4 regions of the Cytobacillus spongiae genome follow, and region 3 is predicted to be linked to each of the others. Evidence: a T-box and tRNA genes for the amino acid it is inferred to sense, from the RefSeq annotation. Region 3 holds a T-box; the other regions hold tRNA genes.
The links. The T-box of region 3 lies ahead of LS684_RS15555 (valine--tRNA ligase). A T-box ahead of a tRNA ligase gene usually reads a tRNA of that ligase, here a tRNA-Val.
Positions count from the first base shown of each region.

Region 1: it encodes a tRNA-Val, which carries the amino acid that the T-box ahead of LS684_RS15555 (valine--tRNA ligase) is inferred to sense. The anticodon was not compared.
Region 2: it encodes a tRNA-Val, which carries the amino acid that the T-box ahead of LS684_RS15555 (valine--tRNA ligase) is inferred to sense. The anticodon was not compared.
Region 4: it encodes a tRNA-Val, which carries the amino acid that the T-box ahead of LS684_RS15555 (valine--tRNA ligase) is inferred to sense. The anticodon was not compared.

Region 1 is NZ_CP089997.1:952,155-955,801, reverse strand. Features, by position in the region: tRNA gene LS684_RS05080 (tRNA-Asn) at 239-313, opposite strand; tRNA gene LS684_RS05075 (tRNA-Ile) at 368-444, opposite strand; tRNA gene LS684_RS05070 (tRNA-Gly) at 450-523, opposite strand; tRNA gene LS684_RS05065 (tRNA-Cys) at 536-609, opposite strand; tRNA gene LS684_RS05060 (tRNA-Gln) at 614-688, opposite strand; tRNA gene LS684_RS05055 (tRNA-His) at 725-800, opposite strand; tRNA gene LS684_RS05050 (tRNA-Trp) at 823-896, opposite strand; tRNA gene LS684_RS05045 (tRNA-Tyr) at 904-987, opposite strand; tRNA gene LS684_RS05040 (tRNA-Phe) at 999-1,071, opposite strand; tRNA gene LS684_RS05035 (tRNA-Asp) at 1,259-1,335, opposite strand; tRNA gene LS684_RS05030 (tRNA-Met) at 1,339-1,412, opposite strand; tRNA gene LS684_RS05025 (tRNA-Ser) at 1,437-1,529, opposite strand; tRNA gene LS684_RS05020 (tRNA-Met) at 1,553-1,626, opposite strand; tRNA gene LS684_RS05015 (tRNA-Ala) at 1,647-1,722, opposite strand; tRNA gene LS684_RS05010 (tRNA-Pro) at 1,740-1,816, opposite strand; tRNA gene LS684_RS05005 (tRNA-Arg) at 1,820-1,896, opposite strand; tRNA gene LS684_RS05000 (tRNA-Leu) at 1,911-1,996, opposite strand; tRNA gene LS684_RS04995 (tRNA-Gly) at 2,005-2,079, opposite strand; tRNA gene LS684_RS04990 (tRNA-Leu) at 2,092-2,173, opposite strand; tRNA gene LS684_RS04985 (tRNA-Lys) at 2,184-2,259, opposite strand; tRNA gene LS684_RS04980 (tRNA-Thr) at 2,270-2,345, opposite strand; tRNA gene LS684_RS04975 (tRNA-Val) at 2,356-2,431, opposite strand; tRNA gene LS684_RS04970 (tRNA-Glu) at 2,441-2,515, opposite strand; rRNA gene rrf (5S ribosomal RNA) at 2,526-2,642, opposite strand; rRNA gene LS684_RS04960 (23S ribosomal RNA) at 2,823-3,647, opposite strand, start outside.
Region 2 is NZ_CP089997.1:3,364,423-3,368,069, reverse strand. Features, by position in the region: rRNA gene LS684_RS17040 (23S ribosomal RNA) at 1-1,587, shown strand, start outside; rRNA gene rrf (5S ribosomal RNA) at 1,775-1,891, shown strand; tRNA gene LS684_RS17030 (tRNA-Val) at 1,901-1,976, shown strand; tRNA gene LS684_RS17025 (tRNA-Thr) at 1,987-2,062, shown strand; tRNA gene LS684_RS17020 (tRNA-Lys) at 2,079-2,154, shown strand; tRNA gene LS684_RS17015 (tRNA-Leu) at 2,165-2,249, shown strand; tRNA gene LS684_RS17010 (tRNA-Gly) at 2,259-2,333, shown strand; tRNA gene LS684_RS17005 (tRNA-Leu) at 2,342-2,430, shown strand; tRNA gene LS684_RS17000 (tRNA-Arg) at 2,444-2,520, shown strand; tRNA gene LS684_RS16995 (tRNA-Pro) at 2,524-2,600, shown strand; tRNA gene LS684_RS16990 (tRNA-Ala) at 2,617-2,692, shown strand; tRNA gene LS684_RS16985 (tRNA-Met) at 2,713-2,789, shown strand; tRNA gene LS684_RS16980 (tRNA-Ile) at 2,799-2,875, shown strand; tRNA gene LS684_RS16975 (tRNA-Ser) at 2,893-2,985, shown strand; tRNA gene LS684_RS16970 (tRNA-Met) at 3,009-3,082, shown strand; tRNA gene LS684_RS16965 (tRNA-Asp) at 3,086-3,162, shown strand; tRNA gene LS684_RS16960 (tRNA-Phe) at 3,312-3,387, shown strand; tRNA gene LS684_RS16955 (tRNA-Gly) at 3,397-3,470, shown strand; tRNA gene LS684_RS16950 (tRNA-Ile) at 3,480-3,556, shown strand; tRNA gene LS684_RS16945 (tRNA-Asn) at 3,569-3,643, shown strand; tRNA gene LS684_RS16940 (tRNA-Ser) at 3,647-3,647, shown strand, end outside.
Region 3 is NZ_CP089997.1:3,068,675-3,072,321, reverse strand. Features, by position in the region: gene ysxE (spore coat protein YsxE) at 8-1,060, shown strand; gene LS684_RS15560 (hypothetical protein) at 1,076-1,267, opposite strand; T-box leader at 1,470-1,703, shown strand; gene LS684_RS15555 (valine--tRNA ligase) at 1,829-3,647, shown strand, end outside.
Region 4 is NZ_CP089997.1:786,354-790,000, reverse strand. Features, by position in the region: gene LS684_RS04165 (B3/B4 domain-containing protein) at 1-130, shown strand, start outside; tRNA gene LS684_RS04160 (tRNA-Gly) at 229-302, opposite strand; tRNA gene LS684_RS04155 (tRNA-Leu) at 372-453, opposite strand; tRNA gene LS684_RS04150 (tRNA-Leu) at 473-561, opposite strand; tRNA gene LS684_RS04145 (tRNA-Cys) at 600-673, opposite strand; tRNA gene LS684_RS04140 (tRNA-Gly) at 683-757, opposite strand; tRNA gene LS684_RS04135 (tRNA-Gln) at 761-835, opposite strand; tRNA gene LS684_RS04130 (tRNA-His) at 917-992, opposite strand; tRNA gene LS684_RS04125 (tRNA-Trp) at 1,015-1,088, opposite strand; tRNA gene LS684_RS04120 (tRNA-Tyr) at 1,095-1,178, opposite strand; tRNA gene LS684_RS04115 (tRNA-Phe) at 1,250-1,325, opposite strand; tRNA gene LS684_RS04110 (tRNA-Asp) at 1,334-1,410, opposite strand; tRNA gene LS684_RS04105 (tRNA-Met) at 1,414-1,487, opposite strand; tRNA gene LS684_RS04100 (tRNA-Val) at 1,502-1,577, opposite strand; tRNA gene LS684_RS04095 (tRNA-Glu) at 1,587-1,661, opposite strand; tRNA gene LS684_RS04090 (tRNA-Ser) at 1,671-1,763, opposite strand; tRNA gene LS684_RS04085 (tRNA-Asn) at 1,768-1,842, opposite strand; rRNA gene rrf (5S ribosomal RNA) at 1,858-1,974, opposite strand; rRNA gene LS684_RS04075 (23S ribosomal RNA) at 2,163-3,647, opposite strand, start outside.

The DNA.
Region 1 (3,647 bases), 2.0 Mb from region 3:
ATTAATCATTCAGATGTTTGATGTAAAATTGTTGCTTTAGAGTGGATCATAGAGATTCTGAAGTAGGAAGAGTGAGTGATGATGACTATTGGCATTCGCCATTAAGTGAGAAAGCAGAGTTTCTAGAGGAGAGGTGTTTTTTATCATTTGCAAATAACCTATATTCTTAGTTAGGATATATTTGATAAATAGCACAAAAAAAAACCGAAGAATTACTCTCCAGCTTGTATGTATAGTTTGGCTCCACAGGCAGGACTCGAACCTGCGACCGATCGGTTAACAGCCGATAGCTCTACCACTGAGCTACTGTGGAATGTTAATATGTATATAATACCATGTATATTCATAAAAATTCAAGTGTATATTATGGTGGGCCTAAATGGACTCGAACCATCGACCTCACGCTTATCAGGCGTGCGCTCTAACCAGCTGAGCTATAGGCCCCTAATTGGAGCGGGTGATGGGAATCGAACCCACGACATCAGCTTGGAAGGCTGAGGTTTTACCATTAAACTACACCCGCATATTAATTAAATGGAGGCGGCAACCGGATTTGAACCGGTGGTGAAGGTTTTGCAGACCTCTGCCTTACCACTTGGCTATGCCGCCCTTTTGGCTGGGCTAGCAGGATTCGAACCTACGCATGACGGAGTCAAAGTCCGTTGCCTTACCGCTTGGCTATAGCCCACTATTTATAATCACATATTAAATTATTTAATAATAATGGGGCGACTGATGGGAATCGAACCCACGAGTGTCGGAGCCACAATCCGATGCGTTAACCACTTCGCCACAGCCGCCATGATAAATACTTTGTTTGATTGGCAGGGGCAGTAGGAATCGAACCCACACCGGAGGTTTTGGAGACCTCTGTTCTACCGTTAAACTATGCCCCTATGTAAATGGTGGAGGGGGACGGATTCGAACCGCCGAACCCGAAGGAGCGGATTTACAGTCCGCCGCGTTTAGCCACTTCGCTACCCCTCCATAATGAAAGGTGGCTCAGGACGGAATCGAACCGCCGACACAAGGATTTTCAGTCCTTTGCTCTACCGACTGAGCTACTGAGCCAAATAATATTTTAACATACTTATTTCGTAAAATGAGTCAAAGTCAAACCTTCGTCCCGATTTCAGAATGATTATTCATGAAGCCATTCAATCGGTACGCTGTTGATTATTCAAGAAGCTTATTCATTCGTGCTCTACCGACTGAGCTACTGAGCAAATATAATAATGTATTACTTGTTTCGTAAAAATGGCGGTCCGGACGGGACTCGAACCCGCGACCTCCTGCGTGACAGGCAGGCATTCTAACCAACTGAACTACCGGACCAAATTGCGGGGACAGGATTTGAACCTGCGACCTTCGGGTTATGAGCCCGACGAGCTACCGGACTGCTCCACCCCGCGATAATATAATAGTAATAAAAAATATGGAGGAGGAAGAGGGATTCGAACCCCCGCGCGGTTTAACCCGCCTGTCGGTTTTCAAGACCGATCCCTTCAGCCGAACTTGGGTATTCCTCCGTTTAATTATAATATGAAGTTAATAGCGGCGGAGGGAATCGAACCCACGACCTCACGGGTATGAACCGTACGCTCTAGCCAGCTGAGCTACGCCGCCATGATGAATCAAATTATAATTGGTGGAGCCTAGCGGGATCGAACCGCTGACCTCCTGCGTGCAAGGCAGGCGCTCTCCCAGCTGAGCTAAGGCCCCAATGAATTTATAAGAAGTGGTCGGGAAGACAGGATTCGAACCTGCGACCCCTTGGTCCCAAACCAAGTGCTCTACCAAGCTGAGCTACTTCCCGTAATGGCGCGCCCGAGAGGAGTCGAACCCCTAACCTTTTGATCCGTAGTCAAACGCTCTATCCAATTGAGCTACGGGCGCTTTTTATAAAATGATGCCGAGGACCGGAATCGAACCGGTACGGTAGTCACCTACCGCAGGATTTTAAGTCCTGTGCGTCTGCCAGTTCCGCCACCCCGGCACTATCTTTGGAGCGGAAGACGGGATTCGAACCCGCGACCCCCACCTTGGCAAGGTGGTGTTCTACCACTGAACTACTTCCGCATATATAAATAATGCGGGTGAAGGGAGTCGAACCCCCACGCCTTGCGGCGCCAGATCCTAAGTCTGGTGCGTCTGCCAATTCCGCCACACCCGCATATTCTAAATGGTGAGCCATGAAGGACTCGAACCTTCGACCCTCTGATTAAAAGTCAGATGCTCTACCGACTGAGCTAATGGCTCATTCAAAAAATGGTGCCGGCGAGAGGACTTGAACCCCCAACCTACTGATTACAAGTCAGTTGCTCTACCAATTGAGCTACACCGGCATAAAACATATGGTGGAGGATGACGGGATCGAACCGCCGACCCCCTGCTTGTAAGGCAGGTGCTCTCCCAGCTGAGCTAATCCTCCATATTAAAATGGTGACCCGTACGGGATTCGAACCCGTGTTACCGCCGTGAAAGGGCGGTGTCTTAACCGCTTGACCAACGGGCCAATTTAGTAAGTCTAGCAATGTCCTACTCTCACAAGGGGACAGCCCCTAACTACCATCGGCGCTGAGAAACTTAACTTCCGTGTTCGGCATGGGAACGGGTGTGACCTTCTCGCAATAATTACTAGACTTTAAATTAGCGACAAAAATTATATTAACAAAACAATAATATTTTGTCAAGAGGTTCATTCCCTCAAAACTAGATAATGTATAGAAGAAGAAAGAATAACGGTAATGCCATTTTCATAACTAATCCAGCTCCGGCTCCTACCTTCTATCGAAGTTGTACAGTCGCCTTCGCTTTCTTATTTGGTTAAGTCCTCGATCGATTAGTATCAGTCAGCTCCACATGTCACCATGCTTCCACCTCTGACCTATCAACCTGATCATCTTTCAGGGATCTTACTAGCTTGCGCTATGGGAAATCTCATCTTGAGGGGGGCTTCATGCTTAGATGCTTTCAGCACTTATCCCTTCCGCACATAGCTACCCAGCGATGCCTTTGGCAAGACAACTGGTACACCAGCGGTGCGTCCATCCCGGTCCTCTCGTACTAAGGACAGCTCCTCTCAAATTTCCTACGCCCACGACGGATAGGGACCGAACTGTCTCACGACGTTCTGAACCCAGCTCGCGTACCGCTTTAATGGGCGAACAGCCCAACCCTTGGGACCGACTACAGCCCCAGGATGCGATGAGCCGACATCGAGGTGCCAAACCTCCCCGTCGATGTGGACTCTTGGGGGAGATAAGCCTGTTATCCCCGGGGTAGCTTTTATCCGTTGAGCGATGGCCCTTCCATGCGGAACCACCGGATCACTAAGCCCGACTTTCGTCCCTGCTCGACTTGTAGGTCTCGCAGTCAAGCTCCCTTGTGCCTTTACACTCTACGAATGATTTCCAACCATTCTGAGGGAACCTTTGGGCGCCTCCGTTACTCTTTAGGAGGCGACCGCCCCAGTCAAACTGCCCACCTGACACTGTCTCCCGCCCCGATCAGGGGCGTGGGTTAGAATTTCAATACAGCCAGGGTAGTATCCCACCAATGCCTCCACCGAAGCTGGCGCTCCGGCTTCCAAGGCTCCTACCTATCCTGTACAAGCTGTACCAAAATTCAATATCAGGCTACAGTAA
Region 2 (3,647 bases), 300 kb from region 3:
GCCTAAGGTTTCCTGAGGAAGGCTCGTCCGCTCAGGGTTAGTCGGGACCTAAGCCGAGGCTGAAAAGCGTAGGCGATGGACAACAGGTTGATATTCCTGTACCACCTCTTTTCCGTTTGAGCAATGGGGGGACGCAGGAGGATAGGGTAAGCGCGCTGTTGGATATGCGCGTCCAAGCAGTTAGGCCGGTAACGAGGCAAATCCCGTTACCATAAGGCGGAGCTGTGATGGCGAGGGAAATAAAGTACCGAAGTTCCTGATTCCACACTGCCAAGAAAAGCCTCTAGCGAGGAAAAAGGTGCCCGTACCGCAAACCGACACAGGTAGGCGAGGAGAGAATCCTAAGGTGAGCGAGAGAACTCTCGTTAAGGAACTCGGCAAAATGACCCCGTAACTTCGGGAGAAGGGGTGCTTTTTAGGGTGAATAGCCCTGAAAAGCCGCAGTGAATAGGCCCAGGCGACTGTTTAGCAAAAACACAGGTCTCTGCAAAGCCGCAAGGCGAAGTATAGGGGCTGACGCCTGCCCGGTGCTGGAAGGTTAAGAGGAGGGGTTAGCGTAAGCGAAGCTCTGAATCGAAGCCCCAGTAAACGGCGGCCGTAACTATAACGGTCCTAAGGTAGCGAAATTCCTTGTCGGGTAAGTTCCGACCCGCACGAAAGGCGTAACGATCTGGGCACTGTCTCAACGAGAGACTCGGTGAAATTATAGTACCTGTGAAGATGCAGGTTACCCGCGACAGGACGGAAAGACCCCGTGGAGCTTTACTGTAGCCTGATATTGAATTTTGGTACAGCTTGTACAGGATAGGTAGGAGCCTTGGAAGCCGGAGCGCCAGCTTCGGTGGAGGCATTGGTGGGATACTACCCTGGCTGTATTGAAATTCTAACCCACGCCCCTGATCGGGGCGGGAGACAGTGTCAGGTGGGCAGTTTGACTGGGGCGGTCGCCTCCTAAAGAGTAACGGAGGCGCCCAAAGGTTCCCTCAGAATGGTTGGAAATCATTCGTAGAGTGTAAAGGCACAAGGGAGCTTGACTGCGAGACCTACAAGTCGAGCAGGGACGAAAGTCGGGCTTAGTGATCCGGTGGTTCCGCATGGAAGGGCCATCGCTCAACGGATAAAAGCTACCCCGGGGATAACAGGCTTATCTCCCCCAAGAGTCCACATCGACGGGGAGGTTTGGCACCTCGATGTCGGCTCATCGCATCCTGGGGCTGTAGTCGGTCCCAAGGGTTGGGCTGTTCGCCCATTAAAGCGGTACGCGAGCTGGGTTCAGAACGTCGTGAGACAGTTCGGTCCCTATCCGTCGTGGGCGTAGGAAATTTGAGAGGAGCTGTCCTTAGTACGAGAGGACCGGGATGGACGCACCGCTGGTGTACCAGTTGTCTTGCCAAAGGCATCGCTGGGTAGCTATGTGCGGAAGGGATAAGTGCTGAAAGCATCTAAGCATGAAGCCCCCCTCAAGATGAGATTTCCCATAGCGCAAGCTAGTAAGATCCCTGAAAGATGATCAGGTTGATAGGTCAGAGGTGGAAGCATGGTGACATGTGGAGCTGACTGATACTAATCGATCGAGGACTTAACCAAATAAGAAAGCGAAGGCGACTGTACAACTTCGATAGAAGGTAGGAGCCGTAGCTGGACTAGTTATGAAAATGGCATTACCGATATTCTTTCTTCTTCTATACATTATCTAGTTTTGAGGGAATAAATATAAAATTTCTCTTGAAAAATACTTAAAACATATTATAATAATATATGTCTTTAAGAAAAGTTTGGTGACGATAGCGAGAAGGTCACACCCGTTCCCATGCCGAACACGGAAGTTAAGCTTCTCAGCGCCGATGGTAGTTAGGGGCTGTCCCCTTGTGAGAGTAGGACGTCGCCAAGCGTATATAATGGAGGATTAGCTCAGCTGGGAGAGCACCTGCCTTACAAGCAGGGGGTCGGCGGTTCGATCCCGTCATCCTCCACCATATTCTTTATGCCGGTGTAGCTCAATTGGTAGAGCAACTGACTTGTAATCAGTAGGTTGGGGGTTCAAGTCCTCTCGCCGGCACCATTTTATATACTAATATGAGCCATTAGCTCAGTCGGTAGAGCATCTGACTTTTAATCAGAGGGTCGAAGGTTCGAGTCCTTCATGGCTCACCATTTATATCATGCGGGTGTGGCGGAATTGGCAGACGCACCAGACTTAGGATCTGGCGCCGCAAGGCGTGGGGGTTCGACTCCCTTCACCCGCACCAATTATATATGCGGAAGTAGTTCAGTGGTAGAACACCACCTTGCCAAGGTGGGGGTCGCGGGTTCGAATCCCGTCTTCCGCTCCAAAGGTAGTGCCGGGGTGGCGGAACTGGCAGACGCACAGGACTTAAAATCCTGCGGTAGGTGACTACCGTACCGGTTCGATTCCGGTCCTCGGCACCATTTTATAAATATTGCGCCCGTAGCTCAATTGGATAGAGCGTTTGACTACGGATCAAAAGGTTAGGGGTTCGACTCCTCTCGGGCGCGCCATTTCGGGAAGTAGCTCAGCTTGGTAGAGCACTTGGTTTGGGACCAAGGGGTCGCAGGTTCGAATCCTGTCTTCCCGACCATTTTCTAAAAAAGATTGGGGCCTTAGCTCAGCTGGGAGAGCGCCTGCCTTGCACGCAGGAGGTCAGCGGTTCGATCCCGCTAGGCTCCACCAATTATACTTTGATTTATCATGGCGGCGTAGCTCAGCTGGCTAGAGCGTACGGTTCATACCCGTGAGGTCGTGGGTTCGATTCCCTCCGCCGCTACCATGAAGTCTTGGACCTTTAGCTCAGCTGGTTAGAGCAGACGGCTCATAACCGTCCGGTCGTAGGTTCGAGTCCTACAAGGTCCACCATCTCAATTTTATACTGCGGAGGAATACCCAAGTCCGGCTGAAGGGATCGGTCTTGAAAACCGACAGGCGGGTTAAACCGCGCGGGGGTTCGAATCCCTCTTCCTCCGCCACTTATTTATCTAAATATTATTATCGCGGGGTGGAGCAGTCCGGTAGCTCGTCGGGCTCATAACCCGAAGGTCGCAGGTTCAAATCCTGTCCCCGCAATTTGGTCCGGTAGTTCAGTTGGTTAGAATGCCTGCCTGTCACGCAGGAGGTCGCGGGTTCGAGTCCCGTCCGGACCGCCATTTTCACGAAATAAGTAATGTATTATTATATTTGGCTCAGTCGGTAGAGCACGACCGAATAAGCTTCTTGAATAATCATTCTGAAATCGGAACGAAGGTTTGACACATTTTACGAACATTTTTAAAATAAGTAAATCACTATTAAATTTGGCTCAGTAGCTCAGTCGGTAGAGCAAAGGACTGAAAATCCTTGTGTCGGCGGTTCGATTCCGTCCTGAGCCACCATTGTTATATGCGGGTGTAGTTTAATGGTAAAACCTCAGCCTTCCAAGCTGATGTCGTGGGTTCGATTCCCATCACCCGCTCCATTTGATCTTGGGCCTATAGCTCAGCTGGTTAGAGCGCACGCCTGATAAGCGTGAGGTCGATGGTTCGAGTCCATTTAGGCCCACCATTCTATTATTATTCCACAGTAGCTCAGTGGTAGAGCTATCGGCTGTTAACCGATCGGTCGCAGGTTCGAGTCCTGCCTGTGGAGCCATATG
Region 3 (3,647 bases):
GATCGTTATGAATGAATTGCAAGAAGTAGCACCAATAATTAAGAATTACTCTTTAGAACCAAAATTTGTTGAAGGTTTTGGTAAAGTTCAAAAAGTTTATACTGATAAGGGAGTCTTCGCATTAAAAAAAATCAGCCCTTATCATGGCACTGATTTTATTCGACATATCCAGTACTTGTATCAGAAGGGGTATAACCGTATTGTCCCTGTATATCCGACAATGGACGGGCGTTACGCTATCCTGCATAATCAAGCTCTATATTATTTAATGCCTTGGCTTCCTAATGAAGAACGAGAGAATCGCTCAGAACGTCATCAAAAGCTGTTTCGGGAGCTGGCACGCATGCATACGATTTCTAGTCGAGAAATTCCAATTGATCAAGAAGAACGGACCGAGCATTATGAAAAGACATTGGAGCAATGGGAGAAGGAAGAGGAGTTTTTAGAAGGGTTTATGGAACAGTGTGAGGAAAAAATTTATCCTTCCCCGTTTGAAATGGCTTTTATCTTATATTTTAACGATATTAACCAAGCACTAAGATTTTCGAAAAATAAATTAAAAGAATGGTATGAAAAGACAAAAGAGGAGGAAAAAGCAAGAACTGTTGTTGTTCATGGGAAAGTTTCAACGGAGCACTTCCTTTATGATGACAGAGGGTATGGATACTTAGCAAACTTTGAAAAAGCTCGTGAAAGCTCACCATTCCACGATTTGTTACCTATCCTATCAAGGTCGCTAAAGACATATCCGAAGCAATGTGAAGAATGTGTGGATTGGCTTTATACGTATTTAAAATATGCTCCATTTAAAGAGGCAGAAATGCTCTTATTTACAAGTTATTTAGCACACCCAGCTCCAATTATAAAGGCTGCTGAAAAATATTATCATACAGAAGGAAACAAGAGTGAAAGAAAGAATCTTCAACATCTACAAAAGCAATATTGGCTACTAAAGAATACAGAATATGTGGTCATGAGAATTGATGAAATTGAGAAGCAAAAGCAGCAGGCAAAGGAGCAAGCCGCTCAAGCAGAAGCACAGAAAGGAGCCCAAGACTAACGTAGTTAGGGCTCCTTAAATAAATTCTAAATGAAATGCAACAGCAATCAGAATAAAGATGGCTAGTAGCATGACATCAAAAGTTGTTGGTATTAAAAAAGTTCGTATTCCTTGAAAGATGCAAAACGGAATAATCAGTTGAGAGCAAATTCCCCTAATTGAACGTAACCAAGGTGGTAGCGTGTATGGATTATATTTTCTGCGCATCTGTCCCCATCCTTTCGTCAATAATAAGTTTTGAGTACTTAAACCGTAGAGATAGGATTACTTTATCTTATGTATATGTTTGTTTGATTGTGTCTTTCACCTAAATTTTTCCCTCGTAATGTATAAAAGTAAAAAAAATCGTATATGCTTATTGACGTAAATCCCTTTTTTTCGGTAGTATATCTAATATAATCATTCCATATTTGTAGCTAAGATAGGGAAGAGTACAGTGTCCTTTACTTTTAAAGAGAGGAAAGCCATTTGCTGAAAGGCTTTCTAAGTAAACCATTGGAAGGTCGCCCTGGAGCTTCTTTTGCGAAAGGCTTGGTCTGAGTAGTGAGAGACGGAGATCCGTTATCCATGTAAGTGCCAATTTGGTTTATTTGCCAATTGGAAAAAAGGTGGTACCGCGAAATAGCATCCATTCGTCCTTTTATGAGACGGATGGATTTTTTTGTTTTACGTAGGTTCTTGTTCTCTAGGCTTTTGCATAGCAGGTCAGATGAACTGAAGTGGAACAGTGTAACTAGAATTTCAAGTTCTTAAATGGAGGAATAAAAAATGGAAAACAATGAGTTACAAATGCCTACAAAGTATAATCCAAGTAGCATTGAAAAAGGCCGTTATAATTGGTGGTTAGATGGGAAATTTTTCGAGGCGAAGGATGATGAGGAAAAACAGCCATATACGATTGTCATTCCCCCGCCGAATGTAACAGGAAAGCTTCACTTAGGTCATGCCTGGGATACGACACTCCAAGATATATTAACTCGTATGAAGCGTATGCAAGGCTACGATGTTTTATGGCTTCCGGGAATGGATCACGCAGGTATTGCGACTCAAGCAAAGGTAGAAGAAAAGCTTCGCAATGATGGAAAAAGCCGTTATGATCTAGGCAGGGAGAAATTTGTAGAAGAAACTTGGAAATGGAAGGAAGAATACGCAAGTCATATTCGTGAGCAGTGGTCGAAGCTAGGCTTAGGCTTAGATTATAGCCGTGAGCGTTTTACGTTAGATGAGGGGCTATCAAAGGCGGTTCGTGAAGTATTCGTATCTCTTTTCAACAAAGGCCTAATATACCGCGGCGAATATATCATTAACTGGGATCCAGCTACGAAGACGGCTTTATCCGATATAGAAGTAATTTACAAGGATGTTCAAGGTGCGTTCTATCATATGAAATATCCTCTAGCAGATGGATCTGGGCATATTGAAATTGCCACAACCCGTCCAGAAACAATGCTTGGTGACTCAGCTGTTGCTGTTCATCCGGAAGATGATCGCTATAAGCACTTAATTGGAAAAATGGTTACATTACCGATTGTTGGTCGTGAAATTCCAATTGTAGGTGATGATTATGTTGATATGGAGTTCGGTTCAGGAGCCGTGAAAATTACACCAGCACATGATCCAAACGATTTCGAAATCGGAAACCGACACAATTTAGATCGGATCCTTGTGATGAACGAGGATGGAAGCATGAATGACAAAGCTGGTAAATATAGTGGAATGGATCGTTTTGAATGCCGTAAGCAGATTGTGAAAGATTTGCAGGAGCAAGGAGTGCTTTTCAAAATCGAAGAGCATATGCACTCAGTTGGACACTCGGAACGAAGCGGAGCTGTAGTTGAACCATATTTATCTACTCAATGGTTTGTAAAAATGCAACCATTAGCAGATGAGGCAGTTGCACTTCAAAATAAAGAAAATAAGGTGAACTTTGTTCCAGAACGCTTTGAAAAGACATACCTACATTGGATGGAAAATATTCGCGACTGGTGTATTTCTCGACAGCTTTGGTGGGGGCATCGCATTCCAGCTTGGTATCATAAAGAAACAGGTGAAGTATATGTAGGCAATGAAGCTCCTTCAGATATTGAAAATTGGGAGCAGGATAAGGATGTCTTAGATACATGGTTCAGTTCTGCCTTGTGGCCTTTTTCAACGATGGGCTGGCCAGATACAGGAGCAGCTGATTTCAAACGCTATTATCCAACAGCTTGTTTAGTAACAGGCTACGATATCATCTTCTTCTGGGTATCGCGAATGATTTTCCAAGGGCTTGAATTTACCGGTCAACGTCCATTTAACGATGTATTAATTCATGGTCTTGTTCGTGATGCACAAGGGAGAAAAATGAGTAAATCTCTAGGCAATGGAGTTGACCCAATGGATGTTATTGACCAATATGGAGCGGACTCTTTACGTTATTTCTTATCTACTGGCAGCTCGCCTGGTCAAGACCTTCGCTTTAGCATGGAAAAGGTTGAAGCAACTTGGAACTTTGCTAATAAAATTTGGAATGCCTCAAGATTTGCGTTAATGAATATGAACGGTATGAAGTTTGAAGAAATTGATCTAACAGGTGAAAAGTCTGTTG
Region 4 (3,647 bases), 1.8 Mb from region 3:
CGCACTTCAAATTGTATATTTAAGACCTTCCTTGACCTCCGAAGAAAGTACTAAGCTAATAGAGTCCCTAATGAATATGTTTACCCAAATTCATGGAGGAGAAAGTCAATTTCAAGTAAAAGGATGCTAAGGAGCATCCTTTTTTTGTATTCATTAGGTCAGAACAAAGAAAAAACGCAATACCACGTTATGTTTCAAACGAGATACTGCGTTGTGACCTAATATGTATGGAGCGGGTGATGGGAATCGAACCCACGACATCAGCTTGGAAGGCTGAGGTTTTACCATTAAACTACACCCGCGTTGCAAAATTACTCAGAATTTGTCGAAGCTTATGCAAAAAATAAAACAGGAAAACCTGTTATGAGAGATACCGGTGGTCGGGGTCGAACCGACACTCCAGAAGGAACACGATTTTGAGTCGTGCGCGTCTGCCAATTCCGCCACACCGGCATATCAAGTTACTATTAAGTGGTGCCGAGGACCGGAATCGAACCGGTACGGTAGTCACCTACCGCAGGATTTTAAGTCCTGTGCGTCTGCCAGTTCCGCCACCCCGGCATTTATCGTAAGGCTTGTCCAAGTGTGTAAAAAAAAGATGGAGGCGGCAACCGGATTCGAACCGGTGGTAAAGGTTTTGCAGACCTCTGCCTTACCACTTGGCTATGCCGCCGAAAAAATATGGAGCGGAAGACGGGATTCGAACCCGCGACCCCCACCTTGGCAAGGTGGTGTTCTACCACTGAACTACTTCCGCAAATGGCTGGGCTAGCAGGATTCGAACCTACGCATGACGGAGTCAAAGTCCGTTGCCTTACCGCTTGGCTATAGCCCAATGAATGAACGATCACTATTTTTTAATTTTTATGATGACAATACTTAATATATGCAATTGAATATGAGATGTTACTAAAAATGGGGCGACTGATGGGAATCGAACCCACGAGTGTCGGAGCCACAATCCGATGCGTTAACCACTTCGCCACAGCCGCCATAATGAATATTAAGTTTGGTTGGCAGGGGCAGTAGGAATCGAACCCACACCGGAGGTTTTGGAGACCTCTGTTCTACCGTTAAACTATGCCCCTATTTAATGGTGGAGGGGGACGGATTCGAACCGCCGAACCCGAAGGAGCGGATTTACAGTCCGCCGCGTTTAGCCACTTCGCTACCCCTCCAGTAATATGAATGATTATAACATATAAATAACACTTATAGTATTCCTATAGTGTCATAATAGTACATAAAATGGTGGCTCAGGACGGAATCGAACCGCCGACACAAGGATTTTCAGTCCTTTGCTCTACCAACTGAGCTACTGAGCCAAATGAAATGGCGGTCCGGACGGGACTCGAACCCGCGACCTCCTGCGTGACAGGCAGGCATTCTAACCAACTGAACTACCGGACCAAATTGCGGGGACAGGATTTGAACCTGCGACCTTCGGGTTATGAGCCCGACGAGCTACCAGACTGCTCCACCCCGCGATAATAGTATATAATGGTGGAGGATGACGGGATCGAACCGCCGACCCCCTGCTTGTAAGGCAGGTGCTCTCCCAGCTGAGCTAATCCTCCATATTAAAGTGGTGACCCGTACGGGATTCGAACCCGTGTTACCGCCGTGAAAGGGCGGTGTCTTAACCGCTTGACCAACGGGCCAGTATATAATGGCGGAGAGCAAGGGATTTGAACCCTTGAGACAGGTTTTGCCCGCCTACACGATTTCCAATCGTGCTCCTTCGGCCACTCGGACAGCTCTCCTAAATGGCTCCGCAGGTAGGACTCGAACCTACGACCGTTCGGTTAACAGCCGAATGCTCTACCACTGAGCTACTGCGGAATAATAATTATAACAGCTTGGCGACGTCCTACTCTCACAAGGGGACAGCCCCTAACTACCATCGGCGCTGAGAAGCTTAACTTCCGTGTTCGGCATGGGAACGGGTGTGACCTTCTCGCTATCGCCACCAAACTATTTAGAAAGACAAATAGTATTATATAAAATATACTAATGTTTTTCAAGAGGTTTTTAATATTTGATCCCTCAAAACTAGATAATGTATAGAAGAAGAAAGAATATCGGTAATGCCATTTTCATAACTAGTCCAGCTACGGCTCCTACCTTCTATCGAAGTTGTACAGTCGCCTTCGCTTTCTTATTTGGTTAAGTCCTCGATCGATTAGTATCAGTCAGCTCCACATGTCACCATGCTTCCACCTCTGACCTATCAACCTGATCATCTTTCAGGGATCTTACTAGCTTGCGCTATGGGAAATCTCATCTTGAGGGGGGCTTCATGCTTAGATGCTTTCAGCACTTATCCCTTCCGCACATAGCTACCCAGCGATGCCTTTGGCAAGACAACTGGTACACCAGCGGTGCGTCCATCCCGGTCCTCTCGTACTAAGGACAGCTCCTCTCAAATTTCCTACGCCCACGACGGATAGGGACCGAACTGTCTCACGACGTTCTGAACCCAGCTCGCGTACCGCTTTAATGGGCGAACAGCCCAACCCTTGGGACCGACTACAGCCCCAGGATGCGATGAGCCGACATCGAGGTGCCAAACCTCCCCGTCGATGTGGACTCTTGGGGGAGATAAGCCTGTTATCCCCGGGGTAGCTTTTATCCGTTGAGCGATGGCCCTTCCATGCGGAACCACCGGATCACTAAGCCCGACTTTCGTCCCTGCTCGACTTGTAGGTCTCGCAGTCAAGCTCCCTTGTGCCTTTACACTCTACGAATGATTTCCAACCATTCTGAGGGAACCTTTGGGCGCCTCCGTTACTCTTTAGGAGGCGACCGCCCCAGTCAAACTGCCCACCTGACACTGTCTCCCGCCCCGATCAGGGGCGTGGGTTAGAATTTCAATACAGCCAGGGTAGTATCCCACCAATGCCTCCACCGAAGCTGGCGCTCCGGCTTCCAAGGCTCCTACCTATCCTGTACAAGCTGTACCAAAATTCAATATCAGGCTACAGTAAAGCTCCACGGGGTCTTTCCGTCCTGTCGCGGGTAACCTGCATCTTCACAGGTACTATAATTTCACCGAGTCTCTCGTTGAGACAGTGCCCAGATCGTTACGCCTTTCGTGCGGGTCGGAACTTACCCGACAAGGAATTTCGCTACCTTAGGACCGTTATAGTTACGGCCGCCGTTTACTGGGGCTTCGATTCAGAGCTTCGCTTACGCTAACCCCTCCTCTTAACCTTCCAGCACCGGGCAGGCGTCAGCCCCTATACTTCGCCTTGCGGCTTTGCAGAGACCTGTGTTTTTGCTAAACAGTCGCCTGGGCCTATTCACTGCGGCTTTTCAGGGCTATTCACCCTAAAAAGCACCCCTTCTCCCGAAGTTACGGGGTCATTTTGCCGAGTTCCTTAACGAGAGTTCTCTCGCTCACCTTAGGATTCTCTCCTCGCCTACCTGTGTCGGTTTGCGGTACGGGCACCTTTTTCCTCGCTAGAGGCTTTTCTTGGCAGTGTGGAATCAGGAACTTCGGTACTTTATTTCCCTCGCCATCACAGCTCCGCCTTATGGTAACGGGATTTGCCTCGTTACCGGCCTAACTGCTTGGACGCGCATATCCAACAGCGCGCTTACCCTATCCTCCTGCGTCCCCCCATTGCTCAAACGGAAAAGAGGTG